DNA from 3 places in the Spirillospora sp. NPDC029432 genome. Region 2 is predicted to be linked to each of the others. Evidence: predicted binding sites of a transcription regulator. Region 2 holds the regulator's gene; each other region holds the start of a gene.

Region 1 (3,273 bases), on a different contig from region 2:
ACCGCGCGCGAGCGCGAGGTGCTGAGCCTGCTGGCCCAGGGGTGGAGCAACGCGGCGATCGCCGGCCGGCTGTTCATCTCCGAGCGCACCGTGGACTCCCACCTCGGCTCGATCTTCACCAAGCTCCGGCTGCCGCCCGACACCGAGCACAACCGGCGCGTCCGCGCCGCCCTGGCCTGGCTGCGCGGCGAAACCGGTGCTGGCTCGGATGTGCCCGCATAGCCGCGGCTCTTAGCGTCGTCGGAACGGCCCGCACCGGGGCCCCGACGAGGAGAGACCCCATGACCACGACGACGGTGACCCCCGCCGCGACGGCGACCGCGCCCGCCCGCCGCGCGCTGGGCCTGCTGGCCCCGATCGGCCCGCTGGCGATGGCCGGCTGGGCCCTGGCGGTGCCCTACCACGTGGCCGACGAGCCGGCCGACTGGATCCCCGCGGCGGCGTCGAGCATGGGACGGCTCCAACTGTCCCTGTGGATGCTGCTGCTGTTCGCGCTCACCGCGGGGGCGGGCGCGATCGTCACCGGCCTGGTCGCCCGCCGCGGCTCGCCCCGCCTCGGCACGGCCGGCCTGGTCCTCACCTTCGCCGGCTTCAGCGCGCTGAGCTTCGGCGCCGCGGGCCACGACGCGGCCGCGGTCGGCTCCCGCAACGCGGGCCTGGACACCGCCACCAGCGAACGGATCCTCACCGAGATCGGCACATTCCAGGCACCCACGGTGGGCTCCGGCGCGCTCGTCCCGCTCGCGTTCCTCGGCGTGCTCCTCCTCGGCATCGCCCTCTGGCGCGGCCGCCAGGTCCCGCGCTGGGCCGCCGCGGCGCTCCTGGCCTCGTTCCCGCTCATCCTGCTCGGCGGTCTCGCCGCCATGCCGCTCAACGCCCTCGGCTGGCTCCTGCTCGCCGCGGCCTTCGCCGCCGCCGGCCTGGCCTACGCCCGTCCCGCCGGGTGAACGTCCGTCCATGCCACGATGCGCACATGGACCTGCGTCCCGAACTCCTGCCCCCGCCCGTCGCCCCCGCCCGGCTGGCGGAACTGGCCCGCGAGATCGAACGCATCGAGGACCGGCTGAGACGCGGCGAACCGGCCGCCGCGGAGATCGCGGCCTTCAACGAGGCGACCGGACACGCCTACGGCGTGCACGACTTCACGGAGTACCACGACCGGCGGACTCTCACGGAGTTCGCCAAGGAGGCCGCCCGCCCGGCACATCCACGGGTCGCCGACATCACCCGCGCCGAACTCGCGGAGATCGTCCGCCGGATCCAGGCCGCCGACCACGAGACCGACCACTACCTGCTCGTCCTGGAGTCGAGCGTCTCCGACCCGAACGCCGCCGACCTCATCTTCGGCCCGTCCGCCCCCGAAGACCCCGACGAGATCGCCACCCGGATCCTCGCCCACCGCCCCATCGCCCTCTGAAGCGCCGCTGGTGGATGCATCCGGCGATGTGCACGACACCGACCCGGAGCGAGATGTCCGGCGCTCGCACTCGGCAGGGTGCAGATATCCCCTGACCTGCGAACGGGCGGCCCCACCCTGCACGAAGGGGCCGTCCGTTCCGTGATTGTGCCGCGCCGGGTCAGGCTCCGGGGATCCTGCAGCCCGCGCGGGGCACTCGGAACAGAGCGCCTCCGGCAGTGCTCACCCTCGGGCCTGCGTGCCGCGACTGGCGACGGATGGCGGCAGGCGGTGGATCGCGGCGGCACATCTCCGGAGGAGTTCCCCGGTGTTCACTCCCTGATCAGGAGGATCCGGTGAGGTGGACGACCCTGACCTGGAGCGGGATGTTCGGCGCTTGCACTCGACGGGGTAGAGTGCTAAACCAATGGTTGGCACTCTGCTGTGGAGAGTGACAATCCCACAGTCTGGATCGGGGCGATGAGGCCTCAGTCCGGCGGCGGAATGGCAGCCGTCGGGGAGGTCGTCCGTCGCGGGCGTCGGCTCGATCCTTCATGGCCACCTTGTTCCGGGAGGACTGGAGCCTATGGCTGCAAAGATGATCGCGTTCGACGAGGAGGCCCGCCGCGGCCTGGAGCGCGGTATGAACCAGCTCGCCGACGCCGTGAAGGTCACCCTTGGTCCCAAGGGTCGCAACGTGGTGTTGGAGAAGAAGTGGGGCGCCCCCACGATCACCAACGACGGTGTGTCGATCGCCAAGGAGATCGAGCTCGAGGACGCGTGGGAGAAGATCGGCGCGGAGCTCGTCAAGGAGGTCGCCAAGAAGACGGACGACGTCGCCGGTGACGGCACGACGACCGCGACCGTCCTGGCCCAGGCCCTGGTACGCGAGGGCCTGCGCAACGTCGCCGCCGGCGCCAACCCGATGTCCCTGAAGAAGGGCATCGAGGCGGCCGTCGAGCGGGTCAGCGAGGAGCTGTCCAAGCTGGCCAAGGACGTGGAGACCAAGGAGCAGATCGCCTCCACGGCCTCCATCTCCGCCGGCGACCCGCAGATCGGCGAGATGATCGCCGAGGCGATGGACAAGGTCGGCAAGGAAGGCGTCATCACCGTCGAGGAGAGCAACACCTTCGGGCTCGAGCTCGAGCTCACCGAGGGCATGCGCTTCGACAAGGGCTACATTTCGCCGTACTTCGTCACCGACCCTGAGCGGATGGAAGCGGTCCTGGAGGACCCGTACATCCTGATCGTTCAGGGCAAGGCGTCGGCCAACAAGGACCTGCTGCCCGTCCTCGAGGGCGTCATGCAGTCCGGCAAGCCGCTGCTGATCATCGCCGAGGACGTCGAGGGCGAGGCCCTGGCGACCCTGGTCGTCAACAAGATCCGCGGGATCTTCAAGTCGGTCGCCGTCAAGGCGCCCGGCTTCGGTGACCGCCGCAAGGCCATGCTCGGTGACATCGCCACCCTGACCGGTGGCCAGGTCATCTCCGAGGACGTGGGCCTCAAGCTGGAGAACACCACCCTCGACATGCTGGGCCGCGCCCGCAAGGTCGTGGTGGCCAAGGACGAGACCACGATCGTCGACGGCGCCGGTGACGCCAACGAGATCGCGGGCCGGGTCAACCAGATCCGTACCGAGATCGACGCCACCGACTCCGACTACGACCGCGAGAAGCTGCAGGAGCGGCTGGCCAAGCTCGCCGGCGGTGTCGCGGTGATCAAGGCCGGTGCCGCCACCGAGGTGGAGCTCAAGGAGCGCAAGCACCGCATCGAGGACGCCGTCCGCAACGCCAAGGCCGCGGTCGAGGAGGGCATCGTCCCCGGTGGTGGCGTCGCGCTGCTGCAGGCCGGCATCCCCGCGTTCGACAAGCTGGAGC
Region 2 (3,273 bases):
TCGACCTCCTCGGCGCCGTCCAGGGTCTCGATCGTGACGTTGGTGCCGAGCGCCGCGGCGGTCATCGGGATCTCGACCGTGCAGTGCAGGTCGTCGCCCTCCCGCTCGAAGATCTCGTGCGGCTTCTCCACGATCTCCAGGAAGAGGTCGCCGGGCGGGCCGCCGCCGGGACCGACCTCGCCCTCGCCGGCGAGCTGGATGTGGATGCCGTTCTCCACCCCGGCCGGGATCTTGACCTTGACGGTGCGGCGGGTGCGGACCCGGCCGTCGCCCGAGCACTCCGGGCACGGGGTCCGGATCACGCTGCCGAAGCCGCCGCACTGCGGGCAGGGCCGGGCCGTCATGACCTGGCCGAGGAACGAGCGCTGCACCTGCTGCACCTCGCCGCGCCCGTGGCAGGTGTCGCAGGTGTCGGGGTGCGTGCCGGGCGCGCAGCCCGAGCCGGTGCACGTCGTGCACGCCACCGCCGTGTCGACGGTCAGCTCGCGGGTGGTGCCGAACGCCGTCTCGTCCAGGCCGAGCTCGACCCGGAGGGTGGCGTTGCGGCCGCGGCGGGCCCGGGTGCGGGGGCCGCGCGAGGCGGCCGTGCCGAAGAACGCGTCCATGATGTCGCTGAACGGGAACCCGGCGCCGCCGAAGCCGCCGGCGCCCGCCCCCGCGCCGCCGGGCGCGAACGGGTCGGCGCCCAGGTCGTACATCTCGCGCTTCTTGGGGTCGGAGAGCACCTCGTAGGCCTGGGTGATCTCCTTGAACCGCTCCTGGGTCTCCGGATCCGGGTTGACGTCCGGGTGGAGTTCCCGGGCGAGCCGGCGGTAGGCCTTCTTGACCTCGTCCGGGCTGGCGTCGCGGCGGACGCCGAGGGTCGCGTAGTAGTCGTTGGCCACTTACGACCCCGCCAGGATCTGTCCGACGTAGCGTGCCACTGCCCGTACCGCTCCCATCGTGCCGGGGTAATCCATGCGTGTCGGCCCGAGCACTCCCAGCCGGGCCAGGGTCATGTCGCCGACGCCGTAATCGGCGACGACCACGGAGGTGGATCGGAGCCCCTCGTCGGGGTTCTCGGTGCCGATCCGCACCGTAACTGTAGAGGAGTCGCCGGTCTCCCCGAGCAGCCGCATGAGGACGACCTGCTCCTCCAGCGCCTCCAGCACCTCGCGCAGGCTCTTGGAGAAGTCCACGGCGGCGAGGTTGGCGGCGCCGGCGAAGACGATCTTCTCGTCGTGCTTCTCCACCAGCGTCTCCAGCAGGACCGAGAGCACGGCCGCCAGGACCGGCCTCTCCTCGGGCTGGACCCGGTCGGGGAGGTCGGCGACCGCGCTGGGGACCTCGCCGAGCCCGCACCCGTCGAGGCATGTGTTGAGCAACGCCCGCAGGTGCCCGATCGATTCCTCGGACAGCTCGTTCGGGGTCTCGATCATGCGCTGCTCGACCCGGCCGGTGTCGGTGATCAGCACCAGCAGCAGCCGGCGGGACGCCACCGGGACCAGCTCCACGTGCTGGACGGCCGAGCGGGTGAGCGAGGGGTACTGCACCACCGCCACCTGGCGGGTCAGCTGCGCCAGCAGCCGCACGGTGCGGCCCACGACGTCGTCGAGGTCGTACGCGCCGCTGAGGAACGTCTCGATCGCGCGGCGCTCGGCGCCCGACAGCGGCTTGATCGTGGACAGCCGGTCGACGAACAGCCGGTAGCCCTTGTCGGTGGGGACGCGGCCCGCGCTGGTGTGCGGCTGGTGGATGTACCCCTGCTCCTCCAGCACGGCCATGTCGTTGCGGATCGTGGCCGAGGACACGCCCAGGTTGTGCCGGTCCACCAAGGCCTTGGAGCCCACCGGCTCGTTGGTGGAGACGTAGTCCTCGACTATGGCCCGCAGGACCGCGAGTTTCCTGTCGTCGAGCACGTGGTCACCTCCTCTGCCCCCGTGCTGATACTCGTGCTGCAACTCGTACTGGCACTCAATACTTCCGAGTGCCAAGTGTACGGCCAGCCGAGCCGAGTTCGGAGGTGCCGGCGTCCCCCCGTGCTCGTTAGAGTGCCTGAGCGTGCGCAGTAAGGACTATGGCGACGACGTTCTGGCAGGGGATCTGCGGCGGCGGGGCGGCCGCCGGGTCCCGAAGACGGAGGTCCCGGAGGTCCCGGCCGAGCCGGGGCTGGTGGCGGAGGACCCCGGCAGCGGATTCTGCGGCGCGGTCGTGGGCTGCGACAAGTTCGGCGTGACGCTGGAGGACCGGTTCGGCAGGCGGCGGGTGTTCCCGCTGGTCAAGGCGGGCTTCCTGATCGACGGGAGGCCGGTGACGCTCGTCCGGCCCGTCCCGTCCGGGAACGGCGGGACCGGGAACGGCGGGGCCGGGGCCGCGGCGCGGTCGGCGTCCGGGTCGATCGCCGTGCGGGGGCTGCGCGCGCGGGTGGCCAAGGAGAGCCGCATCTACGTGGAGGGCGTGCACGACGCCGAGCTGGTCGAGAAGATCTGGGGCCACGACCTGCGCGTGGAGGGCGTCGTCGTGGAGTACCTGGAGGGCGTCGACGACCTGCCCGCCATCGTCGAGGAGTTCGCGCCGGGCCCGGGACGCCGGCTGGGCGTGCTCGTCGACCACCTGGTGGAGGGCTCCAAGGAGAGCCGCATCGCCGCCCGGGTCTCCTCCCCCCATGTGCTGATCACCGGGCATCCGTACATCGACGTCTGGGAGGCGGTGAAGCCGGCGGCGGTCGGGATTTCCGCCTGGCCTCGCGTGCCCCGCGGCGTACCCTGGAAGGAAGGGGTGCTCACCGCGCTCGGCTGGGGGGACGACGTGCGTGCCGGATGGAAGCGGATCCTCGGCTCGGTGACCACCTACACCGACCTCGAACCCGCCCTCCTCGGCCGGGTCGAGGAGCTCATCGACTTCGTCACCGCCCCCGAGGAGAGCTGAGGCCCCTTCCCCTTCCCGCGTCCGTCCGCTCCCCGCCAGACCGCGTCCGCCAGCGTCCCGACAGAGGAGCACACGATGTCGTACGGCCCTCCGGAACAACCCGATCACGGACAGCAGCCCCAGCAACAGCAGCAGCCCGGGTACGGCCAGGACCCCGGCTACGGACAGCACCCCGGGTACGGCACCCAGCCCGGCTACGGGCAGGCCCCCGGTTACGACCAGCAGGGATACGGGCAGCAGTACGGGCAACCCGGGTACGCGCAGCCGGGTTACGGGCAGGCGCCCGGGTACGGCCAGCAGCCCGGATACGGCGGGCAGATGCAGCCGTACGGGGCGCCCGGATACGGCCAGTACGGTCCCGGCCAG
Region 3 (3,273 bases), on a different contig from region 2:
ATGTGCCGCCATTCGGATGAACGAGGCGCCCGCCCGGACGTGGCCTGGCGCGCGTCCGGCCTTGTCCGGCAGGGCTTGCGGGCCGCTCGGCGGCACCGGCGCCGCCCCGCCATTCCGGCCGCATCACTCGTTTCTCGGACGAGTTGTTTCGGCAGCCCCGCGGATTACCGGGAATAGCTCGGGATTTGCTCTGCCGTGGCCTGGCGTGCGCCCGCCCTTGGCGTTCTCCGGCCTACGAAGATCTTCGGTCCGGAAATGGCGCGGCGGCGGGCGCCGGGCGCGTCAGCAGCGCGACCGGGTCGTCGCCCACCCGGGTCAGCACCAGCGTCACCTCGCCGCCGTCGCCGTACCCCGCGCCCCGGCGGCCGAAGCCGAGATCGCGGCGCAGCCGGTCCACGTCCACCGCCGAGCCGCGCTTCTTGACGGTGAGCGCCCCGGCGCCGCGCCGCCGCAGCTCGGCCCGCAGCCGCTTCACCGAGAACGGCAGCACGCCGTCGATCTCGTACGCGGCGGCGAACGGGGTCGGCTCCAGCGCGTCCGAGGTGATGTACGCGATCCGCGGGTCCGCCAGCCGGCCGCCGACCCGGTCCGCGACCTCGGCCACCAGGTGCGCGCGGATCACCGCGCCGTCCGGCTCGTACAGGTACCGGCCCCAGTCCCCGACGGGCGGCTCGCCGAGCTCGGGATCGGGGACCAGCGAGACGGGCTCGCCCGCGCCGCGGATCAGCGTGGCCCGCCGGGGGGCGGCGCCGGCCAGGCCGCCGAGCCACAGCGCGGCCTCCTTGACGTCCCCGTCCACCGAGATCCACTCGGCCTCGACCCGGTCGCCCGGCTCCGGGCGGCCCGCCGTCCAGATCGCCTCGTACGGGATCCCCGGCGCGACCTTCACGCAGGCGGCCGGGGCGCGCCGCGCCAGCTCCAGGACGGTGTCCAGCTGCGGCTCGTACGACCGCGGATCGAAGACGCGGCCGCGGGCGCCGCGCCGTCCCGGGTCCGCGAAGACGGCCGCGTACCCGGCGGGGTCCTCCAGCGTCGCGTCGCCCTGCCGTACGGCGACCAGCCCGGCCGCGCCGAACGCGGCGGCGTTGGCCCGCGCGACCTCGGCGGTCAGCGGGTCCAGCTCGACGGCCTCCCCGCCGATCCCGGCGCGCGCCCGGGCGAGGAGGTCGGCGCCGATCCCGCAGCCGAGTTCGAGGACGCGGTCACGGGGTAGCGACAGGTGGGCGGCGAAGCGGCGGGCGCGGTACGCGGCGACGCCCGCCCGCGTGGACTGCTCCAGCCCGGCCTGCGTGAAGTACATCCGGGCGGCGTCGGCGCCGAACTTGGCGCGCGCCCGCTCGCGCAGCCGCACCTGGGTGAGCGCCGCCGAGACGAGTTCGGCGGGGTGGCGCTCGCGCAGCCGGGACGCGGTGGCCAGCAGGCCGCCCTCGGACACGTCCGAGCCGGCGGCCTCGGCCAGCACGGCCTGGCCTTCGGGCGCGAGCAGACCGCGGAACGCCTGGATGTCCATAGGGTGGACGTTAGTGCCGTACAGGGGCCGGTTCCGTTCCGGACGGTACGCCCGCCCGGAGCGCCGTGTCCGTGTTGACGGGCCACCGGTCACGGAATAGTCTCCATGACTGGCACTCTCAGTGTGAGAGTGCCAACCACAGCGACAAGGTTCGGTCTGGCACCCGCGACGACAGGCCGGTCCGGGGTCGCCTCTTCTGCCACCAGTGCCGGCCGGTCTGTCATGGCCGGCCGAGGACCAATCGAAGGGGAGGTCAGATCGTGACGACCGCCACCAAGGTTGCTCTCAAGCCGCTCGAGGACCGCATCGTCGTCCAGCCGCTTGAGGCCGAGACCACCACCGCGTCGGGCCTGGTCATTCCCGACACCGCCAAGGAGAAGCCCCAGGAGGGCACCGTCCTGGCGGTGGGCCCGGGCCGCGTCGACGACAAGGGCGCGCGCGTGCCGCTCGACGTGAGCGTCGGCGACGTGGTGCTCTACAGCAAGTACGGCGGCACCGAGGTCAAGTACAACAACGAGGAGTACCTCGTCCTCTCGGCCCGCGACGTCCTCGCGGTCATCGAGAAGTAACTCACCGATCTCTCACGAGACGTGACGCTCCGCCCCGGTCCCGCCCGATTTCAGGGGCGGCCGGGGCGGTCTGCGTCACGGATCGCCGTACAGGACTGGAGTTTTCCGCATGGCGAAGATCCTGGAGTTCGACGAGAACGCTCGCCGGGCTCTCGAGCGCGGCGTGAACCACCTCGCCGACGCCGTGAAGGTGACGATCGGCCCGCGCGGCCGCAACGTCGTCATCGACAAGAAGTTCGGCGCGCCGACGATCACCAACGACGGCGTCACCATCGCCCGCGAGGTGGAGCTGGAGGACCCGTACGAGAACCTCGGGGCCCAGCTCGCCAAGGAAGTGGCGACCAAGACCAACGACATCGCGGGCGACGGCACCACCACCGCGACCGTCCTGGCGCAGGCGCTGGTCCGCGAGGGCATCCGCAACGTGGCCGCCGGCGCCTCGCCGATGGCCCTGAAGCGGGGCATCGACGCGGCCGCGCAGTACGTCTCCGACCAGCTGCTGAAGTCGGCCCGCGAGGTCGACGAGAAGGGCGAGATCGCGCACGTCGCGACCATCTCCGCCCAGGACGCCCAGATCGGCGACCTGATCGCCGAGGCGTTCGACAAGGTCGGCAAGGACGGCGTCATCACCGTCGAGGAGGCGCACACCTTCGGCCTGGAGCTGGAGTTCACCGAGGGCCTCCAGTTCGACAAGGGCTACCTGTCGCCGCACATGGTCACCGACCCCGAGCGCATGGAGGCCGTCCTGGAGGACGCCTACGTGCTGATCGTGGACGGCAAGATCTCCAACGTGCAGGAGTTCCTGCCGCTGGCCGAGAAGGTCGCCCAGACCAAGAAGCCGCTGCTCGTGGTGGCCGAGGACGTCGAGGGCGAGGCGCTGGCGCTGCTGGTCGCCAACAAGATCCGCGGCACCTTCACCTCGGTCGCGGTCAAGGCCCCCGGCTTCGGCGACCGCCGCAAGGCGATGCTGGGCGACATGGCCACCCTGACCGGCGGCCAGGTCGTCAGCGAGGCCATCGGCCTCAAGCTCGACAGCATCGGCCTGGACGACCTGGGCCGCGCCCGGCGGATCACCGTCACCAAGGACGCGACCACGATCGTCGACGGCGAGGGCGAGCAGTCCGAGATCGAGGCCCGGGTCAACCAGATCAAGGTCGAGATCGAGAACAGCGACTCCGACTGGGACCGCGAGAA

The links. The regulator HrcA, encoded in region 2, represses chaperone genes, less so after heat shock. The targets are predictions, from matches to a motif close to TTGGCACTCTCNNNNNGAGAGTGCCAA.
Region 1: a site for HrcA is predicted at 1,828-1,854, ahead of groL (chaperonin GroEL). Genes of this name have one in related genera too.
Region 3: a site for HrcA is predicted at 1,620-1,646, ahead of groES (co-chaperone GroES). Genes of this name have one in related genera too.

What each region holds. Positions count from the first base shown of each region.
Region 1 covers NZ_JBEZWH010000102.1:2,653-5,925, reverse strand. The annotation lists gene AB0881_RS39350 (response regulator transcription factor) at 1-222, shown strand, start outside; gene AB0881_RS39345 (hypothetical protein) at 282-947, shown strand; gene AB0881_RS39340 (hypothetical protein) at 974-1,417, shown strand; gene groL (chaperonin GroEL) at 1,983-3,273, shown strand, end outside.
Region 2 covers NZ_JBEZWH010000003.1:106,177-109,449, reverse strand. The annotation lists gene dnaJ (molecular chaperone DnaJ) at 1-884, opposite strand, end outside; gene hrcA (heat-inducible transcriptional repressor HrcA) at 885-1,898, opposite strand; gene AB0881_RS03225 (DUF3097 domain-containing protein) at 2,041-2,907, shown strand; gene AB0881_RS03220 (DUF4870 domain-containing protein) at 2,983-3,273, shown strand, end outside.
Region 3 covers NZ_JBEZWH010000016.1:21,097-24,369, reverse strand. The annotation lists gene AB0881_RS15350 (SAM-dependent methyltransferase) at 233-1,510, opposite strand; gene groES (co-chaperone GroES) at 1,768-2,079, shown strand; gene groL (chaperonin GroEL) at 2,189-3,273, shown strand, end outside.